Regions from separate parts of the Rhizobium sp. O111 genome, predicted to be linked through region 2. Evidence: riboswitches for the same ligand, from Rfam matches in the RefSeq annotation. Region 2 holds a riboswitch; the other holds the start of a gene.

Region 1 (10,738 bases), 3.3 Mb from region 2:
CGCGCTGCGTTGTGTTCCTGGTTTCGGATGATGCCGGCTTCATCACCGGCTCGACGCTCAGCGCCAATGGCGGGCAGTTGTTCGTCTAAAGCGGGCTCTGCCTTAGACGGATATGCTTAGCGGATCGAGGCGGTATGTTCGGTATCGCTGACGGTCGTCTGGTGAGACTGCTTATGCGGGATCTTGCTCGTGTCGTATGGGTTGAGCGAGGCCGCATAAGTGGCGAGCGCAATCGTCAAGATTGCCGCAGCGCCGATGATCTTCGTCATTGTCTTTCCCTCCCGAGCCGGTCGAGGCATTCCTGATCCCGACCGGTGTCGATATTGGGGCGAATTCGAGGAATTATTCGGTCATTCAACCGTTGGGATGCTGCCGGTCGCGGACCTTCACAGGCACGCGGACGCGCACCTGGTTTTCAGTGCGGAGCGCCATTGCCGCCGTTGCCAGAAATGCTGCCGCGATCAGAATGGCGGTTGCCGAATTCAGGATGATCTGGGCCATGATTTTGTCCTCTCACAGGGGTGGCGCATCTGATGTGCCGCCGTTTCGTGAGGGGAATATGAGCCTGCCCGCCGTTGCCGGATAGACTAGGCTTTGGCGACCGATTGTCAACGCCAAATTGACAATCGGCATTTCGCGGTCACGCAGGCTCGCCGCTGATCCAGGTCTGGTTGATCTTGATCCCGTCGCTCATGTGAACAAGATCGGCGCGCAGGCCGGGTGCGAGGCGGCCACGGTCATCGAGCTTCAGGAAGCGGGCGGGGTAGAGCGTTGCCATGCGCAGCGCTTCTGAGAGCGAGAGGTCGAGATAGGTCAGGCCATAGCGGATCGCCGAGGCCATATCGACGTCGGAGCCGGCGAGCGTGCCGTCTGACAGCACCAGCCTTGAGCAGAAGGCGCCGGTCTCGCGCCGCACCGTGCGGCCGTTCAGCGTAAAGCTGTTCTCTGTTGAACCCACCAGCGACATGGCGTCGGTGACGAAGAACAGCTTGCCCTCGCCGCGCTTGGCTCGAAGCGCCGTGCGCAGCGCCTTGGGGTCGACGTGGTGGCCATCGGCGATGATGCCGCACCAGACGGCCGGATGATCGATTGCCGCGCCGACAAGCCCGGGCGTGCGATGGCCAAGCTGGCTCATGGCGTTGAAGAGATGCGTCACGCCACGGGCGCCGGCGTCGAAGCGCGCCTCGGCGGCTTCGCTCGTGCAATCGGAGTGGCCGATGCTGACTGTGACGCCCGCTTCGCTCAGTTCCCGCACCTGTTGTGCCGTGACCTGCTCGGCCGCCATCGTCACCAGCAGCGTGCCGATCGCCTCGGCGGCGGCGGAAAGTGCCTTGACGTCGCGGTCCTCTACCGGGCGCATCAGTTCGGCCAGATGCGCGCCCTTGCGGGCAGGCGCGAGATGGGGACCCTCGAGATGGAGGCCGGCCACGCCGCGATTCGCCTTGACTGCTTCTTTCGCGGCGTCGATCGCGGCGGCCGTCGCTTCGCCGGTATCGGTGATCAGCGTCGGCAGCAACGACGTCGTGCCATAGGGGCGATGGCCCTCGGCGATGCGGTACATGGAGGCGGGCGATGGCTCGTCGTTCAGCATCCGGCCGGCGCCGCCATTCACCTGGGCGTCGATGAAGCCGGGCGCGAGGATGCCGCCGTCGAGCGTGATCGTCTCGCCATCAGGCAGGTCGTTCAGGCCGGCGATCGTCTCGATGCGCCCGTCTGCGACGACAAGCGCCTTGTCGTCGTGAAAGCGCTCGCCGTCGAAGATGCGGGCGCCGATGAAGATCTTGCGCGACATCAGACGGTCTCCGTCACCTTCAAGAGGTTCGCCGGCTTGTCGGGGTCGAAGCCCTTGCGGCGGGTGACCGCCTCGATCATGCGATAGTAGACCAGCAGCGAGACCAGCGGGTCCAGGAGGCCGTTGCCTGTCGTAGGGACGCGCAGGTTGATGCCGGGAAGTTCCTTGGTCGAGAAGGGCACCGTGGTGGCGCCGAGCTTGCTCAGACGCTCCAGCGCCTTGACGTTGTTGGCGTAGGCCGCGTCATCGGGCGTGAAGGAAAGGATCGGGAAGCCCGGCTGCACCAGGCGCATCGGGCCGTGCATGAGTTCAGCAAGCGAGAAGGCTTCGGCATGCAGGCCGGAGGTCTCCTTGGCCTTCAGCGCTGCCTCGAGAGCGATGGCGAAGGCCGGGCCGCGGCCGCCGGTGTATAGCGAGGTGGCGTTGAAGAGCACGTCCTCGGCGGCAGCCGTATCGATGCCCGATGTGGCGTTCAGCGCTTCGGGAAGCTTTTCAAGTGCTGCCTGCAGGTCGGCACTGGCGCCGATTGCCGCCGTGACGCCTGACAGAGCCGCGACCGAGGCGATGAAGGACTTGGTTGCCGCGACGCTCTTCTCGGCGCCGGCGTTGAGGTCGAGCATGAGATCGGCCTGCTTGGCGAGCGGGCTGTCGGTGACATTGACGACGGCAATGGTCGTCGCGCCGCCGCGCTTGGCCGCTTCCTGAAGTGCGACGATATCGGGGCTCGCACCTGATTGCGATACGGTGAAGTGGATGCCACCCTTGAGGCGCAGCGGCGTGCCATAGACCGACGCGATCGATGGGCCGACCGAGGCCACCGGAATGCCGCAGGTGATCTCGAAGAGATATTTGAAGAAGGTGGCGGCATGGTCGGACGAGCCGCGCGCGGCAGTGGTGACGACGCTTGGCGCGTTCTTGGAAAAGAGCTTGGCGATCTCGTCGAAAACAGGCTTTTCCTTGCGCAGCAGCGTCGCAACCACCTCGGGGGACTGGCCGGCTTCCTGCAACATCAGCGACTGGGTTTCACTCATAGCTCGTCTCCAATTCTCAATTCTGCAACAAAATCATATGCATCGCCACGGTAGTGGGAGCGGGTGTATTCAACGACGCGCTGGTCTTCCAGGCGCGATATGCGTTCGATCAGAAGGGCGGGGGCGCCGGCCGCAACGTCGAGCGCTGCCGCCGACGTCGCGTCGAGCGTGACGGCGGAGAGCTTCTGCAGCGCGCGCACCGGGCGATGGCCGCTTGCCGTCAGAGCGTCATAGAGCGAGCCTTCGCCGCCGGCGGTGTCATCGAGAAACTTAACGGGGACCACGGAGCGATCGATCGCCAGCGGCAGCCCGTCGGCAAGGCGCAGGCGATCGAGGCGCAACACGCGCTCGTCGACGCCGAGGCCTAGCAGGAAGGCCTCCTCCGGCGAGGGCTTGTTGATGGTGCGCGACAGAATCCGCGCCGCCGGCACGCGGCCGCGCGAGCGCATGTCTTCGGAGAAGGATGAAAGCCGCCAGAGCGACTGCTCCATGCGCTCCACCTTGGCGGAGACGAAGGTGCCGCTGCCATGGCGCGATTCCAGCGTGCCTGAATTCAGGAGATCGCGATAGGCGGTGCGCACCGTGACGCGACCGATCTTCAGGGATTCGGCCAGATCGCGCTCGCTCGGCAGTGCTGCCCCCGGCTTCAGTAGCCCCTCATTGATCAGCCCGGTCAACGTCTGTGCGAGACGGCGATAGAGAGGTCCGCTGCGCGCTGTGTCGCGCAGTCCGCGTGCCTCGATCTCGGCTATCAGACTGGTTCTATCCATGAGATTAAAATAGAACCTCTTTGGAACCAATTGCAAGCGCTAACTTGCATGAAAAAACCCTCGCAGAGGTCTGCGAGGGTTTGATGACATCGGGCATGGTCGGCAGGTGGCCGTCAGCTCTTCGAGAAGATGTAGTCCGTTTCCTGGCGAAGCACTTCGCCGGGGCGCAGAACCGCGTTGGGGAAGCCCTCGTGGTTGATGGCGTCGGGCCAGATCTGGGTTTCCAGGCAGAAGCCGGCGAAGGGGCCGTATTTGCGGCCGCCGATACCAGGCACCGGCACGTCGAGTTTGAAGGCGGCGTAGAACTGGACGCCGGGCTCGGTCGTGCGCACTTCCATCGACACGCCGGAATAGAGGCTGCGCGCGAGCACCACCGAGCGCTTGGCGACACGTTCGGACGAGAGGCAGAAATTGTGATCGTAGAGCGCCTGGGTGTCGCCCTCGAAGCGCTTCAGCGAGGCCATTTCGCGGAAGTCGAACACCGTGCCTTGCACCGGGCGGATCTCGCCGGTCGGGATCTGGCGCTCGTCGGTCGGAAGATAGCTGTCGGCCGCGATCATGATGTCGTGGCCAAGCGTGTCATCGCGGCCGTCGAGATTGAAATAGGCGTGCTGGCAGACATTGGCGATGGTCGGCTGGTCGCTGGTCGTCTCGTAGACGACCGAGAGTTCGCCATCGCCATGCACGCGGTAGGTGACGAGGATAGTGCAATTGCCGGGGTAGCCGCCGCGGCCGTCGGCGTCGACGATCTTCAGGACGACGCGGTCGCTGTCATGCTCGACGATCGTCCAGTTGCGCAGCGCGATGTTCTCGAAGCCGCCATGCAGGTGGCTGACGCCGTTTTCGTTGAGGTCGAGCTGATAATTCTTGCCGTCGATCGTGAACTTGCCGCCGCCGATGCGGTTGGCATTGCGGCCGGGCGTCGCGCCGAAATAGGCGGAATGGGCGGGGTAGCTGTCGAAATCATCGAAGCCGAGGGTGAGCGGCGCGTCATGGCCTTCGAGCCTGAGATCCTGAATGACGGCGCCCCAGGTGATCACCTTGGCGGTGAGCCCGCCGCCCGAGATTTCGACGCGATGGACGGTCTCGCCCGTCTTCGTCGTTCCAAAAACGTCCCGCTTCAATCCATCCGCCATCCTGTTTCCTCCCCGGTTCGCGTCCGCAATTTCGCGAGGGAACCTGCTCTCAATTGAATGAAATCGCAACCGCCGCGATATAAAAAACAAACGCCGCCGGTCAGGTCCGGCGGCGTATCAAGCAAAGCGAAAAGGTCTCAGCCGTCCTCGCCAATATCTTCCAGATTGTAAGGCGTCGTCTGGTAGATTTCGTTGATCCAGTTTCCGAACAGCAAATGCGCGTGGCTGCGCCAGCGGTTCTGCGGCGGGATCGAGGGGTCGTTGTGCGGGAAGTAATTGTGCGGCATCTTGATCGGAACGCCGGCATTCACGTCGCGGAAATACTCGTCACCGAGCGATGTCGAATCATATTCGACGTGGTTGAAGATATAGAGCCGATTGCCTTTCTTCTCGTGAACGAGGCAGACTCCCATCTCGCTCGATTCCATCAGGATTTCCAGCGTGTCGGATTTTTCGATATCGGCGCGGCGCACTTCAGTCCAGCGCGAGACCGGAACCTCGAAATTGTCGGAGAAGCCGTTGAGATAGACCGACGACGGCTTGAGGTTCTTGTGGCGATAGACGCCGAAGGCCTTTTCCGTTAGCGCGTGCTTGGGAATATCGTGGAAATGGTAGATCGCGGCCATCGCGCCCCAGCAGACATTCATCGCGGAGTGAACGTTGGTGCGCGTCCAGTCGAAAATCTGCTGCATTTCATCCCAATAAGTAACGTCTTCGTATGGAAGCGTTTCGATCGGCGCGCCTGTGATAATGAAGCCGTCGAACTTCCGGTGTTTGATCTCCTCCCAGGTCTGGTAGAAGGAGAAGAGATGATCTTCCGAGGTGTTCTTCGCCTTGTGGTTCCCGACGCGAACAAGCGACAGCTCGACCTGCAGCGGCGAGGCGCCGATGAGGCGCGCCATCTGGATCTCGGTCTTGATCTTGTTCGGCATGAGGTTCAGAAGCCCGATCTGCAGGGGGCGAATGTCCTGACGGATCGCGGCCGTCTCGGTCATTACGCGCACACCTTCCTGAACCAGGGTTTCAAAGGCGGGCAGGGTATCGGGGATCTTGATCGGCATAGCGGTCACTCGATGAAAAAACGAAAATATCGCTATCGGTCCGCACGCGGCCCTTTAGCAACTTCTTTAACGTGGCTGCAAGCCGGCCGGCCAAATCACCACGGAGCGCTCTAAATAGACCCAGTCAGGCCGCGAATCAATGACCGATACGCGGCGTCGCCTATTTGCCGAGGTAACTCGCGCATTACCTGATGCTAGAAACTGTTGCTGGACAGGCTGACTCACGGTGCTATTCAGGTGCTACATACGCGTAAGGAAGCATGATGGCAGAGGACGTCAAAAGCAGACCGAGCATCCAGGGGCAGGACCGGGTAGGGTATGATCTCAGCCTGATCTTCCGCCTCAAGGTGATGTTTTCGGCATTCTGGCACTCCAGGGTGCGCGCGCCGGTGCTCATTCTCTCGACGGCTTTGATCGGCATCATTCTGGCGACAGCCTATGCCACCGTCATCCTCAACCAGTGGAACGCGCCATTCTACGACGCCATCTCGCGTCGCGATCTGCCGGGGTTTTTCCACCAGCTGAAGATCTTCGCGCTGATCGCCGGCATGCTGCTTTTGCTCAACGTGGTGCAGGCCTGGCTGAACCAGATGACGGCGCTCTACATGCGGGAGGGGCTGACGCGCGATCTCGTCGACCAGTGGCTGCAGCGCAAGCGGGCGCTCAGGCTGGCGTCCAGCGGGCTGATTGGCGTCAATCCGGACCAGCGCCTGCATGAGGATGCGCGCAATCTGGCGGAAAGCACCACGGGTCTTGTCATCGGTCTGGTGCAATCGACGATCCTGCTGGTGAGCTTCATCGGCGTTCTCTGGGAGCTGTCGAGCGGCTTCGTCTTCCGTTTCGGCGAGTACGCCTTTTCCATTCCTGGCTATATGGTGTGGGCGGCGATCTTCTATGCCGCGTCGGCCTCGGTGCTCAGCCAGCTCGTCGGACGCAAGCTCGTCAAGCTCAATGCCGATCGTTTCTCCAAGGAAGCCGAGCTGCGTTTCGCGCTGATGCATGCCAACGAGAACATTCCGGCGATCACGGCGGCGCGTGGCGAGGAAAATGAACGGGGGCGGATCAACACCGATATCAGCGCCGTTCTCGCCGTCATCAAGAAGCTGGCGATGGCCAACGTCAATCTGACCTGGGTGTCGGCCGGCTACGGCTGGCTCGTCGTCGTCATTCCGATCATCGTGGCGGCGCCCGCCTATTTCTCCGGCGGCCTCACCTTCGGCCAGCTGATGATGTCGGTCGGCGCCTTCAACCAGGTCAACACGGCGCTGCGCTGGTATGTCTCCAACTTCGGCCCGATCGCCGAATGGCGCGCGACCTTGATGCGCGTCACCGATTTCCGCCAGGCTCTCACCACGATGGGCGACGATGTCGATCTCAAGGAAACGATCGCCTATGAGCGCAGCGCGCCGGGCACGCTGACGCTTGAGGATGTGACCATCGCCACCAAGATGGACGAGGAGATCGACCAGTGCGGCGGCTTCCGCCTGCATGAGGGCAGCGTCACCATCAAGGCCGGCGAGAAGGTGATGATTAACGGCGATCACAACGTCAATCGCAAGCTGCTGTTCCTGGCGATGTCGGAGCTGTGGCCTTGCGGCAGCGGCAAGATCGGCCTGCCACCTACCGACGACATGCTGTTCGTGCCGCAATCGGCCTATATTCCGGGTGGTACTTTGCGCGAAGCGCTGGCGTTTCCCGCAGCCGCCGACACCTACAAGAACGACGATGTGGTGGCGGCGCTCGAAAAGGCGGGGCTGCACAATCTCGTTGCCCGCCTGGATACGCGCGCACGCTGGGACAAGCTGCTCGATGCCGATGAACAGCGGGCTATCGGTTTCGCGCGCCTCTTGCTGGTCCGGCCGCAATGGATGGTCTTCGACGAAGTGCTCGAGGGCATGGAGCCCGAATGGCAGTCGACGATGATGAAGGTGCTCGAGGCGATGCCGGATGCGACGATGATCTATATCGGCCGCTCCGACGCCTACATCGAGGCGTTCCATCCGCGCGTGCTGCATCTCGAAGCACTTGCCGCCAAGCCTGATGAGAGCAGGGTCGCCGACAAGGCGCCGAACACGCCGGCGCCGGCGCTCTGATCGCTTCGATCGGGATCACATCGGCGGAACGATGCCGTTGGTGCCGACCGTGACCTGTGCTGCGGAGACCGTTCCGTCGGCTGCCTTTTCGCCCATTACGATGACATGCGCGCCCGGTGTCAGGTCCGACATCTGCGCGGCGGTGAAGGTCACGATCGGCGTATCGTCCGATATCGAGATGGTCTTTTCCTTGCCCTGATAGGTCAGTGTCACGGTGTGGCCATCGACGGATTTGACCGCCTTGGCGACGGTCGCGTTGGTCATGCTGCTGTTGGGTTTCAGATCCCAGGGGCGGCTGCCTTCGCCGGTGCCTTTCATGGCAGCCGGAAAGATGAGCACCTCGAGTGCGCCATCGCCGCCGTCCTGTTTGGGCAGCGAGGCGATGCCGACGAAATCGCCGGGCTTGATGTCCTCGACCGACGCCTTCTTGATGCCGCCAACCTTCCATTCCGGCTTCAGCGCGATGGTCTGGTTGGCGCCCTCGCGGGTCTTGACGACGAGCGTGTCGCCGGAAAGGCTCGCGATATCGCCACGAACGCGCACGCGCTGCGCATCAGCTGCCGATGTGATCTGCGACGTGCTCAGAAGAATGCCGACGGCAAGCGCCGCGACATGGCTGGTAATCAGATAGCGAGACATGGGTTTTCTCCTCTTGGCTCCGGGGGCGGGAGCCTTCGGGAGCTTAGGCACGAGGTCTTGGCGCTGGCCAATCAATGAAATGTGAGGGTTTACGACCCGGAGACGGGAGCTATCTGGCAGGGGATTGCCAACGGGCAGGAGAGCTTGAATGCCGGAGAAGAGACTTGCGGATGTATACCATGCCTACATCGACTGCCTGAATTCCCAGGATTGGCAAAACCTCGGCACGTATGTCGGGCAGGATGTGCGCTATAACGGCCAGATGGTTGGCCTCGATGGCTATCGGCAGGCGCGTGAGGCCGAGTTTCGCGCGATACCCGACCTCTATTTCGACGTACAGATCCTGATCGCCGATGACACCACGGTGGCCAGCCGGCTGAATTTCAACATCAGCCCGCAAGGCACATTTCTCGGTCTGCCCGTCAACGGCAGGCGGATCTCGTTTTCAGAGAACGTGTTCTACGAGTTTGCCGACGGCAAGATCGCCAACGTGTGGTCGATCGTCGACAAGGCGGCGATCGAGGCCCAGCTTTCGGTGGCGTAGAGGGCGCTCAGCCCTCCAGCTCTTCCCTGAGCATCTCGAGCTCCAGCCACTCTTCTTCCATCTTCACCAGGCTGTCGCGGAACTTCTCCATCTCGGCGGCCAGGCGGTTGAAGGTCGTTGGGTCCTTGGAGAAGAGGTTGGGGTCGGCCATCTTTTCCTCGCGCTTGGCGATTTCGGCTTCGGCCTTGGCCATCTCCTTGGGCAGGTTTTCGAGTGCGAACTTCTGCTTGAAGGAGAGCTTTCCTTTGCCCTTCGGCGCTTCGGCGGCAGGGGCTGCGTCTTGCGCTTTTGCCTTCTCGGCCTTCTCCGCCTTCTTGCGCTCGTCGGCGGCACCCTTGCGCTGCGCCAGCATGTCGGAATAGCCGCCGGCATATTCGATCCAGCGGCCATCAGGCGCATCCGGCACGGCGGGCGCGATCGTCGAGGTCACGGTGCGGTCGAGGAAGTCACGATCGTGGCTGACGAGGATGACCGTACCAGGGAAGCCTGCGACGACCTCCTGCAGCAGATCCAGCGTCTCGATGTCGAGGTCGTTGGTCGGTTCGTCGAGGATAAGCAAGTTGGACGGCCGCGCCAGCATGCGGGCGAGCATCAGGCGGGCGCGCTCGCCGCCGGAGAGGTTCTTGATCGGCGTGCGGGCCTGCTCCGGCTGGAACAGGAATTCCTTCATGTAGCCGGTGACGTGGCGCTGCTCGCCGTTCACAAGCAGGTTCTCGCCGCGCCCGTCGGTGAGATAATGCGCCAGCGTGTCCTCGGGGTTCAGATCCTCGCGCTTCTGGTCGAGCGTGGCGATCTCCAGATTGGTGCCGAGCTTGATGATGCCGGTATCGGGCGGCAACTGGCCGGTCAGCATCTTCAGGAGCGTCGTCTTGCCGGCGCCGTTCGGGCCGACGAGGCCGATGCAATCGCCGCGATGAACGCGGATCGAAAACGGCGTGACGATCGGGCGTTCGCCATAAGTCTTGGTGATCTTGTCGGCTTCGATGACGAGCTTGCCGGATTCCTGCGCATCGGAGACGGTGGCCTGAACGGTGCCCTGCGGACCCTTGTGGCCGCGATAGCTGGCGCGCATCGTCTGCAGCTCGCCGAGGCGGCGCATGTTGCGCTTGCGGCGCGCGGTGACGCCGTAGCGCAGCCAGTGCTCCTCGCGCTCGATCGCCTTGCCGAGCTTGTGCTGCTCCATCTCCTCGGCCTCGAGCACTTGGTCGCGCCAGGCCTCGAAATGGGCGAAGCCACGGTCGAGGCGGCGCGAGGTGCCGCGGTCGAGCCAGACGGTGGCGGTCGAGACTTTTTCCAGGAAGCGCCTGTCGTGCGAGATCAGAACCAGTGCGCTGCGGGTCTTCTGCAGCTCGCCTTCCAGCCATTCGATGGTGGGTAGGTCAAGATGGTTGGTCGGCTCGTCCAAGAGCAGGATATCGGGCTCGGGCGCCAGAACGCGGGCAAGGGCGGCGCGGCGCGCTTCGCCGCCGGAGAGGTTCTTCGGATCTTCCTCGCCGGTGAGGCCGAGATGCGAGAGAAGATAGGTGACGCGGTAGGGATCGTCACCCGGTCCAAGCCCCGCTTCCGCATAGGCCTGCACGGTGCTGTAGCCGGCGAAATCGGGCGCCTGTTCGAGATAGCGCACGGTCGACGACGGGTGGCGGAACACTTCGCCGGACTGCGCCTCGACCAT
Region 2 (10,738 bases):
GTCACGCTTCTCGCCGACGCCAACGTCGACTCGGCCAACAAGGGCCAGATCGACCTGACGGTTGACGAGAAGAACCGCAAGGTCAACGACCGCCAGGTTGGCTGGATGCAGCAGATGGCCGCCAGCGGCACGCTCCACAAGGAGTTCAACACCGGCCTCTTCGTCAACGGCAATTCCAGCCGTCCGGAAGCCGCAGGTCTCGGCGTCGCCCTCATCGGCTCGCTCTACCTGATGCTGATCGTTCTTGCCCTGTCGCTGCCGATCGGTGTCGCCGCTTCGATCTACCTCGAAGAGTTCGCGCCGAAGAACAAGCTGACCGACCTGATCGAGGTCAACATCAACAACCTCGCGGCCGTTCCGTCGATCGTCTACGGTCTGCTCGGTCTCGCCGTCTTCATCAACTTCGCAGGCCTGCCGCGCTCCGCGTCGCTGGTCGGTGGCCTGGTGCTGACGCTGATGACGCTGCCGACGATCATCATCGCCACCCGCGCGGCACTGCGCGCCGTGCCCCCTTCGATCCGCGCAGCCGCTCTTGGTCTCGGCGCTTCGAAGATGCAGATGGTGTTCCACCACGTCCTGCCGCTGGCAATGCCTGGCATCCTGACCGGCACCATCATTGGTCTGGCGCACGCGCTCGGTGAAACCGCGCCGCTGCTCCTGATCGGCATGGTCGCCTTCGTCGCCAATGCGCCTGCCACCCCGATGGATCCCTCCACGGCTCTGCCGGTGCAGGTTTACATGTGGGCAAACGAAGCCGAACGCGCCTTTGTCGAGCGCACGTCCGGCGCCATCATCGTCCTGCTCCTGTTCCTGATCGTCATGAACCTCGGAGCCATCCTCTTGCGTCGTCGCTTTGAGCGCCGCTGGTAAACGGAGTAAACATCATGAACATGTTGACGGAAGCCGCAGTTGAGAAGGCGCTAGACCAGAAGATGAATACCATTCCGTATAAAATGATCGGCCAGGACGTCTCGGTTTACTACGGCGAGAAGCGTGCGCTTTTCGACGTGAAGCTGAACATCCGCGAAAACACCGTGACGGCTCTCATCGGTCCGTCGGGCTGCGGCAAGTCCACCTTCCTGCGCAGCCTGAACCGCATGAACGACACGATCGACAACTGCCGCGTTACCGGCAAGATCACGCTCGATGGCGATGATATCTACGATCCGGATATCGACGTCGTTGAGCTGCGCGCCCGCGTTGGCATGGTGTTCCAGAAGCCGAACCCGTTCCCGAAGTCGATCTACGAAAACGTCGCCTACGGCCCGCGCATCCACGGTCTCGCCAAGGCGAAGGCCGACATGGACGTCATCGTCGAGCAGAGCCTGCAGCGCGCCGGCCTGTGGAACGAGGTCAAGGACCGCGTGCATGAAGGCGGCACCGGCCTGTCGGGTGGTCAGCAGCAGCGTCTGTGCATCGCCCGCGCGATTGCTGTCAGCCCCGAAGTCATCCTCATGGACGAGCCCTGCTCAGCGCTTGACCCGATCGCGACCGCCAAGGTCGAGGAGCTCATCCACGAGCTGCGCGAAGCCTACACGATCGTCATCGTCACGCACTCGATGCAGCAGGCAGCACGCGTTTCGCAGCGCACCGCCATGTTCCACCTCGGCAACCTCGTCGAGGAGAACGATACCGACAAGATGTTCACCAACCCGGATGATCCGCGCACCCAGGATTACATCATGGGCCGCTTCGGCTGATCTCCGAAACCGGTAAACCTCAGGACATTCAAGGATAAGCCCCATGGCATCGACACATATCTATTCCGCCTATGACGATGATCTCAAGTTCCTGACGCGCCGCATCTCCGAAATGGGCGGCCTCGCGGAACAGATGGTCGGCGACGCTGTTCGCGCGCTCGTCAACGGCGACACTTCGCTCGCCCAGAAGGTCATCTCCGACGACGTGATCCTCGATCACGCCGAGCGCGAGATCGGCGAAAAGGCGATCATCACCATCGCCCGCCGCCAGCCGATGGCCGCCGACCTTCGCGAAATCATGGGCTCGATCCGCATCGCGGCCGATCTCGAGCGCGTCGGCGATCTCGGCAAGAACACTGCCAAGCGCGTCATCGCTGTCCAGAGCACGGGCGTTCCGCGCAAGCTCGCTCGTGGCCTCGAGCATCTTTCCGAACTGGCGCTTGTCCAGCTCAAGGAAGTTCTCGACGTCTACACCAGCCGCGTTGCCGACCGCGCCAAGTCGATCCGCGAGCGCGACGAGGAAATCGACGCGATGTACACCTCGCTGTTCCGCGAGATGCTGACCTACATGATGGAAGATCCGCGCAACATCACCAGCTGCACGCATCTTCTCTTCTGCGCCAAGAACATCGAGCGCATCGGCGACCACGCCACCAACATCGCAGAGACCATCTACTACATGGCTACCGGCGCCCAGCCGGAAGGCGAGCGTCCGAAGGACGACACCGCCAACACCGTCGGCGCGGTCACGGAATAAGCGTTCCGGACCCACGCCCCCAGGAGACCGAGACGAATGATCCCAAGAGTAGCAGTCGTTGAAGACGAAGAAGCACTGAGCGTGCTTCTTCGCTATAACCTCGAGGCCGAAGGCTTCGAAGTCGATACCATCCTTCGCGGTGACGAGGCCGAAATCCGGCTGCAGGAACGCACGCCCGACCTGTTGATCCTCGATTGGATGCTGCCCGGCGTTTCCGGCATCGAGCTGTGCCGTCGCCTGCGCATGCGCCCGGAGACCGAGCGCCTGCCGATCATCATGCTGACCGCCCGTGGCGAGGAAAGCGAACGTGTTCGCGGCCTGTCGACCGGCGCCGACGACTATGTCGTCAAGCCGTTCTCGACGCCTGAGCTCGTCGCCCGCGTCAAGGCGATGCTGCGCCGCGCCAAGCCGGAAGTGCTCTCCTCGCTGCTGAAGTGCGGCGATATCGAGCTCGATCGCGAAACCCACCGCGTTCACCGCAAGAGCCGCGAAGTCCGCCTGGGACCGACCGAATTCCGCCTTCTGGAATTCCTGATGTCGTCGCCCGGCCGTGTCTTCTCCCGCTCGCAGCTGCTCGATGGCGTCTGGGGCCATGACATCTATGTCGACGAACGCACCGTCGACGTACACGTCGGCCGCCTGCGCAAGGCGCTCAACTTCTCGAACATGCAAGATGTCATCCGCACCGTTCGCGGCGCCGGCTATTCGATGGAAGCGTAAGGCGCTTCCATTTCATCCGATCCAACGAAAAACGGGCCCGCAAGGGCCCGTTTTCTTTTGTTCCTTATCCGGCTTTCCGGGTCATGCGACCCGGTTGGCTGCCTTGCGGCGCTCGTTGACCGGCTGGTAGGCCATGCGCTGGTGATAGGTGCAGTATGGCGAGTTGTCAGGGGATTCGCAGCCGCAGAAGTGGAAGTCATCCGTCAGCGGATCGCCGACCGGCCACTTGCACGTACGCTCGGTCAGTTCCGTGAGGCCGAGGCGGCGCGAGATCGGAACGACAACGTTGGAAGCGGGACGGTAACGGACTTCCTCGATCGCATCGATATCCATCTCTTCCTTGAGAGCCACTGCGCCCTGCGGGCGGGCAACGGCGCGGCTTGGCGAGATGCGTGCGGAATTGAAGTTGCTGGCGGGGCGGGGCGTCGAAACCGCCGGGCGCTTCGGTGCTCTGGTCGCCGTCGTCGTGCCGCCGGCCTTGGCGCGGCCAGGCAGGTTCAGACGGTGGACCTTGCCGATGACGGCGTTGCGGCTTACACCGCCAAGTTGTGCCGCAATCTGGCTGGCGCTCAGGCCTTCGGCCCAAAGCTTCTTCAGTCTTTCAACGCGCTCGTCTGTCCAGTTCATGCCCTGTCTCCGCCTTATTGCGTTGGTGTAGGCAGAATCCCTCACCCATGGCACGGACGTGTCCGGACCAAGAAACGCTTGCTCGATTTTGGTGACTAGTTCCGCCGCATGCAGTCTAGTAATTGAGTTTTAACCTAGAGTGAGGGCGACTCCGTGACAAGAGTCGGTTGAATCGCGGCGAATCGATTTCTCGGTTTTCCCCAACTTGCTGGGTGGTAGAGTCATTTCTGCAACATTAGCTGTTGATAGCTCGCCGGCGCCCTGATGCTTGCTTGACGCATGCGACAAAAGCTCAGTTTTGTTGACATCGCACTGCGAAAAGACAATAGTGCCCCTCGCCGCCGAAAGGCGGCATTTTTCATTTCCGGGCACCCGCTTTTTAGCCGGAGTCCGGGCGATTATTGAGCGAATGACAGGAGATCGCGCCATGGCTGAAGCCGCGCCGCTTTATGATACCTACTCTCGTGCCCCGCTGCGGTTCGAGCGAGGAGAGGGCGTGTGGCTGATCACCGAAACTGGCGAGCGATATCTCGATTTCGGCGCGGGCGTTGCCGTGACCTCTGTCGGCCATAGCCACCCGCATGTCGTCGGAGCACTGAAGGATCAGGCCGATAAGGTCTGGCACCTTTCCAACATTTACGAGATCCCCGGTCAGGAGCGTCTCGCCAAGCGGCTGACGGATGCAACCTTCGCGGATAAGGTGTTCTTCACCAACTCCGGCGCCGAAGCGCTGGAATGCGCGATCAAGACCGCGCGTCGCTACCAGTATTCGAAGGGTCATCCCGAGCGCTTCCACATCATCACCTTTGAAGGCGCCTTCCACGGTCGCACGCTGGCGACGATCGCCGCCGGCGGCCAGGAGAAGTATCTGGAAGGCTTCGGCCCCAAGGCGCCCGGTTTCGACCAGGTTCCCTTCGGTGATATCGAGGCCGTTCGCGCCGCCATCACCGATGCCACGGCCGGTATCCTGATCGAACCGGTACAGGGCGAGGGCGGTATCCGCCCTGCGACTGTGGAGTTCATGAAGGCTTTGCGTCAGCTTTGCGATGAAAACGGCCTGCTTCTGATCCTCGACGAGGTTCAGACCGGCGTCGGCCGTACAGGCAAGCTCTTTGCTTATGAGCGGTTGGGCGTAACGCCGGACATTCTCGCCGCCGCCAAGGGCATCGGCGGTGGTTTCCCACTCGGCGCCTGCCTGGCAACTGCTGAAGCTGCCTCCGGCATGAAGGCCGGCACCCATGGCTCGACCTATGGCGGCAACCCGCTCGCCATGGCCGTCGGCAATGCCGTGCTCGACGTGATCCTCGAGGAAGGCTTCCTGCAGCACGTCAGCGACGTCGCACTCGTCTTCCGCCAGGGTCTCGCATCGCTGAAGGATCGTTTCCCCGATGTGATCGAGGATGTCAGGGGCGAAGGCCTGATGCTTGGCGTCAAGGCGGCTGTTCCGTCGGCTGAGCTCCTGCAGGCCATCCGCGCTGCCAACCTGCTGGCCATTCCGGCCGGCGACAATGTCATCCGTTTGCTCCCCCCGCTTGTCGTCACGGCCGATGAAGCCCGCGAAGGCCTCGCGCGCCTGGAGCGTGCCGCCGAGAGCGTGCGCGCCAAGGCAAAGAAGACGGCTTGAATGGATGGATGCCCGGCCGGATGGCGGGCGCAACAGGTTAAAGACAGATGGCTTCCCCAAAACACTTTCTCGATCTTTCCGCGGTAACCTCCTCCGACCTCAGGGTCATCATGGACGACGCCAAGACCCGTAAGCAGGCCTTCAAGGCCGGCCAGGGCGACAAGCCGCTGGCAGGAAAGATGCTGGCGATGATCTTCGAAAAGCCCTCGACCCGCACCCGCGTCTCCTTCGACGTCGGCATGCGCCAGCTCGGCGGCGAGACGCTGTTCCTCTCGGGCACCGAAATGCAGCTCGGCCGCGCTGAAACGATTGGCGATACCGCCAAGGTTCTGTCGCGCTATGTCGATGCGATCATGATCCGCACGACCGACCATGCGCGCATGCTGGAGCTCGCCGAACACGCGACCGTTCCCGTCATCAACGCGCTGACGGATGACACCCATCCGTGCCAGATCATGGCCGATATCATGACGTTCGAAGAGCATCGCGGCCCCATCAAGGGCAAGACGATCGCCTGGATGGGCGATGGCAACAACGTGCTGCATTCGCTGGTCGAAGGGGCTGCTCGTTTCGGTTATCGCATGAACATGGCGGTACCCCTTGGTTCCGAGCCGAAGGATCACTATCTGAACTGGGCCCGCAATGAGGGCGCCGAGATCATGCTGAGCCATGATGCAGACCGTGCGGTCGCCGGCGCCGATTGCGTGGTGACCGATACCTGGGTCTCCATGAATCAGGAACATCGGGCCCGGGGTCACAACGTCTTCCAGCCTTATCAGGTCAATTCGGCTTTGATGGCACAGGCCGACAAGGATGCATTGTTCATGCATTGCCTGCCGGCCCATCGTGGTGAGGAAGTTACAGACGAAGTGATCGACGGCCCGCAATCCGTGGTCTTCGATGAAGCGGAAAACCGTCTTCATGCGCAGAAGTCGATTCTTGCTTGGTGCCTGGGCGCGATCTGAACCATACTGGAGGCCACATCGGGCCGGACAGGCCCGTGGCCGCGCTGGCGGATGGACGGGCTCGTCCGCTGCCCTCAGACTAGGAGAAGACCATGGCAGAAGCTGCAGCCACCCTCGGCGAATTCGATTTCGCCGGTGATGATCATGTCGTTCCGTTTCAGGTGGAAGGCCTGGATGTGCGCGGTCGCGCCGTCCAGCTCGGCCCGATGCTGGATGCGATCCTCGATCGCCACAACTATCCCGCACCCGTCGCCCGCCTGCTGGCCGAAGTCATCGCGCTGACGGTGCTGCTTGGCACGTCGCTGAAGTTCGAAGGCAAGTTCACCGTGCAGACCAAGAGCGACGGCCCGGTCGATCTGCTTGTCGCCGACTTCTCGACGCCTGAGAACGTGCGCGCCTATGCCCGCTTCGACCAGACGCTTCTGGACGAGGCGGTCGCCGCCGGTCGCGCCGAGCCCGAGCAGCTGCTCGGCAAGGGCATGCTGGCGTTCACCATCGACCATGGCAAGTTCAGTCAGCCTTACCAGGGCATCGTCGCGCTCGACGGCGCCACGCTGGAGGATATCGCCGGCACCTACTTCCGTCAGTCGGAGCAGATCCCGACGCGCGTGCGCCTTGCCGCCGCCGAACTGCTCGACCGCGACGAAGCGGGCAAGCCGCGTCATCGCTGGCGGGCAGGGGGCCTCGTTGCCCAGTTCCTGCCGGAAGCGCCCGAGCGCATGCGCCAGGCCGACCTGCACGGCGGCGATGGCGACGAAGGTACCGTCCAGCATGCGGAAGACGATGCCTGGGCCGAGGCGCGTTCGCTGGTGGAGACCATCGACGCCGATGAGCTGACCGATCCGCAGGTCGGCGTCGAGCGCCTGCTGTTCCGGCTCTTCCACGAGCGCGGCGTGCGCGTGTATGAGCCGCGCGAAGTGTTCGACCGCTGCTCCTGCTCGCGCGAGAAGATCAAGGGCGTGCTCAAGGGCTTCTCCGCCGAGGAGATCGAAGCTAGCCAGGAAGAGGGCAAGATCGCGGTCACCTGCGAATTCTGCTCGACGACCTATCGTTTCGAGGCCGAAGAGCTCGCGCAGGCGGCTGAATAAGCTGAAGCATGTCGCGCAAGACCGTGCAGCGGTTTTGCGGCACCGACATGCGACAAAAAAGGTTAGTTCAGCACTCTGAGCAGGCCGGGTGAATCAAGCGAGAAGGCGGGGATTTCCACCTGGAAGACCTCGCCTTTATCGGTTTCCATCTGGTAGTGGCCGAACATCAGGCCCGATGGCGTATCGAGCGGGCAGCCCGACGAATACTCGTAGGTATCGCCGGGGCTGAGCGTCGGCTGCTCGCCGACGACGCCGGCGCCGCTCACTTCGTCGACGACGCCGTTCTGGTCGGTAATGTTCCAGTAGCGGTTGACGAGGCGTACAGTGAGGTCGGAATTGTTGCTGATGACGATGCGGTAGCCCCACACATAGCGGTCGTCGTCCGGGTCGGATTGCTCCTCCAGGTAAAAGGGCTCGACCACCACTTCAATATCTCGTGTCAGGGCGCGGTACATGCCTACACCATAATAAGAATACCTTACTGGTATCTTATAAGAGGTGCGGCAGGTCAATAAACCAGGCTGGAATCCGCAATCAATTGGCTGTAAGCGCGAAAAATTCGCGCGTTAAGACTAATGCCACTCCCGCTCAGCGCGAGTAAATTGCAAAAATACGCGTTTAAATGCCGGCCGGATCACATCGACCCGGCCGGCTATTCTTGATCAGGCCTTGATCTTGGAGAGTGCCTGCGCGAAATCCTCGATCAGGTCGTCGGTATCCTCGATACCGGCCGACAGGCGCACGGTGCCCGGAGAGATGCCGAGTTCCGCGCGCGCCTCATCCGTCAGGTTCTTGTGCGTGGTCGTCGCCGGATGCGTGATCAGGCTCTTCGCGTCGCCGAGATTGTTGGAGATCTTCACGATCTCAAGCGCGTTCTGCAGGGCAAACGCCGCTTCCTTGCCGCCCTTGAGTTCGATCGCCACCAGCGTCGAGCCGCCCTTCATCTGCTTTGCGACGATATCGGCCTGCGGATGGTCCTTGCGGCCGGGATAGATCACCTTGGCCACCTGCTTCTGCTCGGCCAGGAAGTCGGCGATCTTGCTGGCGTTCTCGGTCTGCTGCTTGACGCGCAGCGGCAGCGTCTCGAGACCCTTCAGCAGCGTCCACGCCGTGAACGGCGACATAGCCGGGCCGGTATGGCGATAATAGTCCTGCAGATGTTCGTTGACCCACTCCGTATCCGAGAGGATCACCCCACCGAGGCTGCGGCCCTGGCCGTCGATATGCTTGGTCGCGGAATAGACGACGATATGGGCGCCGAGTTCCAGCGGCTTCTGGAAGATCGGCGTCGCGAAGACGTTGTCGACCACGACCTTGGCGCCGACCTGGTTGGCGAGCTTGGCAACGCCTGCGATATCGACCACTTCGAGCGTCGGGTTGGTCGGGCTTTCCAGGAAGAACACTTTGGTATTCGGGCGGATCGCCTTTTCCCAATTTTCCAGATGGCGGCCATCGACCAGCGTACACTCGATGCCGTATTTCGGCGCCAGCGTCTCGACCACCCAGCGGCAGGAACCGAAGAGCGCGCGGGCGGCCACGATATGATCGCCGGCTTTCACTTGGCAGAGGATGGCGGCGGCAACGGCTGCCATGCCCGATGCGGTGGCGCGGGCTTCTTCGGCGCCTTCCATCGCGCACATGCGCTTTTCGAACATGTCGTTGGTCGGACTGCCGTAGCGGGCGTAGATATAGCCCTCCGTCTCGCCCTTGAAGCGCGCTTCTGCGGCTTCCGCGCTGTCGTAGACAAACCCTTGCGTGAGATAGATCGCCTCGGATGTCTCGCTATACTGCGAGCGCAGCGTTCCGCCGTGGACCAGTTGGGTTGCCGGGCGCCAAGTCTTGCTCATGCCATCACCACTTTCAAACACAAAAAAACCGGCCGCGAATGCAGACCGGTTTCAACCCGGTCTATTTAGCCACTTGTTTAACGTGGCTGCAAGCCGACCGGCCAAATCACCACGGGATAAAGCTGCAATACTGCTGTTGCGCGCTTGCGTCAATTCCTCGATTTTGGTTTTGTCTGCGGCAAATTATGGATGGGGCATGATGGCTCGCGAAACAGGAATATTGGCAGACCGCGCGATTGCCGCGTTGTTCGAGACGGGGCGCCTCGTCGCGGAGCGCGAGCTCGACAGCGACCAGATCCAGCCGGCGAGCCTTGATCTGCGCCTCGGCGCCAAGGCCTTCCGCGTCCGCGCCAGCTTCATGCCGGGTCCGAACAGCCTCGTCTCCGACAAGCTCGACCGATTGAGCCTGCATGTCGTCGACCTTTCGGAAGGCGCGGTGCTCGAAACCGGCTGCGTCTACATCGTGCCCCTGATGGAGCGCCTCGATCTGCCGGCCGACATGTCGGCCTCGGCCAATCCGAAAAGCTCGACCGGCCGCCTCGACATCTTCACCCGCGTGATCACCGATTACGCGCAGGAATTCGACAAGATCCCGGCCGGCTATTCCGGCCCGCTCTATCTCGAAATCTCGCCGCGCACCTTCCCGATCGTCGTGCGTCGCGGCTCGCGCCTGTCGCAGATCCGCTTCCGCATCGGCCAGTCGCTGCTCGGCGAACCGGAACTGCTGGCGCTGCACGATGCCGAGACACTCGTCGCAAGCACCAAGCCGAACGTCTCGGGCGGCGGCATTGCGCTGTCGATCGATCTCGCCGGCGACAAGGACGGCCTGATCGGCTATCGCGGCAAGCACCACACGGCGGTCGTCGATGTCGACAAGAAGGCCCAGCACGATATCTTCGATTTCTGGGAGCCGATCTACAGCCGCGGTCGCAACGAGCTGATCCTCGATCCGGATGAGTTCTACATCCTCGTCTCGCGCGAGGCCGTCCACGTGCCCCCGCATTACGCCGCCGAGATGACGCCCTTCGATCCGCTGGTCGGCGAATTCCGCGTCCACTACGCCGGCTTCTTCGACCCCGGCTTCGGCCACGCCCCCGCCGGCGGCCGCGGCAGCCGCGCCGTCCTCGAAGTCCGCAGCCACGAGGTGCCCTTCATCCTCGAAGACGGCCAGATCGTCGGCCGCCTGGTCTACGAGCACATGCAGGAACACCCCGAAAGCCTCTACGGCACCGGCCTCGGCTCCAACTACCAGGCACAAGGCCTCAAGCTCTCCAAGCACTTCCGGATCTGAGCCACATAACCGGCAAGTGCTTCAAGGCCGCTTGACACTAGCCGCCATCTGTTGGAAATCTGCGCGTAACGCGGGTGTAGCTCAATGGTAGAGCAGCAGCTTCCCAAGCTGAATACGAG

Evidence for each region. A riboswitch is a leader RNA that binds a small molecule or an ion and turns the genes downstream of it on or off. The one in region 2 is predicted to bind S-adenosylmethionine.
Region 1: linked by a shared signal. The riboswitch ahead of metA (homoserine O-acetyltransferase MetA) and the one ahead of ACVTFQ_RS00745 (O-succinylhomoserine sulfhydrylase) in region 2 are both predicted to bind S-adenosylmethionine.

The regions. Positions count from the first base shown of each region.
Region 1 covers NZ_JBSHXL010000001.1:3,397,892-3,408,629, reverse strand. Annotated here, with positions in the region: gene phbB (beta-ketoacyl-ACP reductase) at 1-89, shown strand, start outside; gene ACVTFQ_RS17045 (hypothetical protein) at 117-269, opposite strand; gene ACVTFQ_RS17040 (hypothetical protein) at 355-501, opposite strand; gene nagA (N-acetylglucosamine-6-phosphate deacetylase) at 641-1,792, opposite strand; gene ACVTFQ_RS17030 (SIS domain-containing protein) at 1,792-2,823, opposite strand; gene ACVTFQ_RS17025 (GntR family transcriptional regulator) at 2,820-3,593, opposite strand; gene ACVTFQ_RS17020 (aldose epimerase family protein) at 3,707-4,729, opposite strand; gene metA (homoserine O-acetyltransferase MetA) at 4,867-5,790, opposite strand; SAM riboswitch at 5,825-5,902, opposite strand; gene ACVTFQ_RS17010 (ABC transporter ATP-binding protein/permease) at 6,054-7,883, shown strand; gene ACVTFQ_RS17005 (DUF5666 domain-containing protein) at 7,899-8,522, opposite strand; gene ACVTFQ_RS17000 (ester cyclase) at 8,671-9,066, shown strand; gene ACVTFQ_RS16995 (ABC-F family ATP-binding cassette domain-containing protein) at 9,074-10,738, opposite strand, start outside.
Region 2 covers NZ_JBSHXL010000001.1:141,030-151,767, forward strand. Annotated here, with positions in the region: gene pstA (phosphate ABC transporter permease PstA) at 1-870, shown strand, start outside; gene pstB (phosphate ABC transporter ATP-binding protein PstB) at 885-1,700, shown strand; gene phoU (phosphate signaling complex protein PhoU) at 1,744-2,457, shown strand; gene phoB (phosphate regulon transcriptional regulator PhoB) at 2,494-3,177, shown strand; gene ACVTFQ_RS00720 (GcrA family cell cycle regulator) at 3,259-3,804, opposite strand; gene ACVTFQ_RS00725 (aspartate aminotransferase family protein) at 4,232-5,428, shown strand; gene argF (ornithine carbamoyltransferase) at 5,476-6,393, shown strand; gene ACVTFQ_RS00735 (Hsp33 family molecular chaperone) at 6,486-7,481, shown strand; gene apaG (Co2+/Mg2+ efflux protein ApaG) at 7,544-7,936, opposite strand; gene ACVTFQ_RS00745 (O-succinylhomoserine sulfhydrylase) at 8,144-9,328, opposite strand; SAM riboswitch at 9,373-9,451, opposite strand; gene ACVTFQ_RS00750 (2'-deoxycytidine 5'-triphosphate deaminase) at 9,525-10,619, shown strand; tRNA gene ACVTFQ_RS00755 (tRNA-Gly) at 10,690-10,738, shown strand, end outside.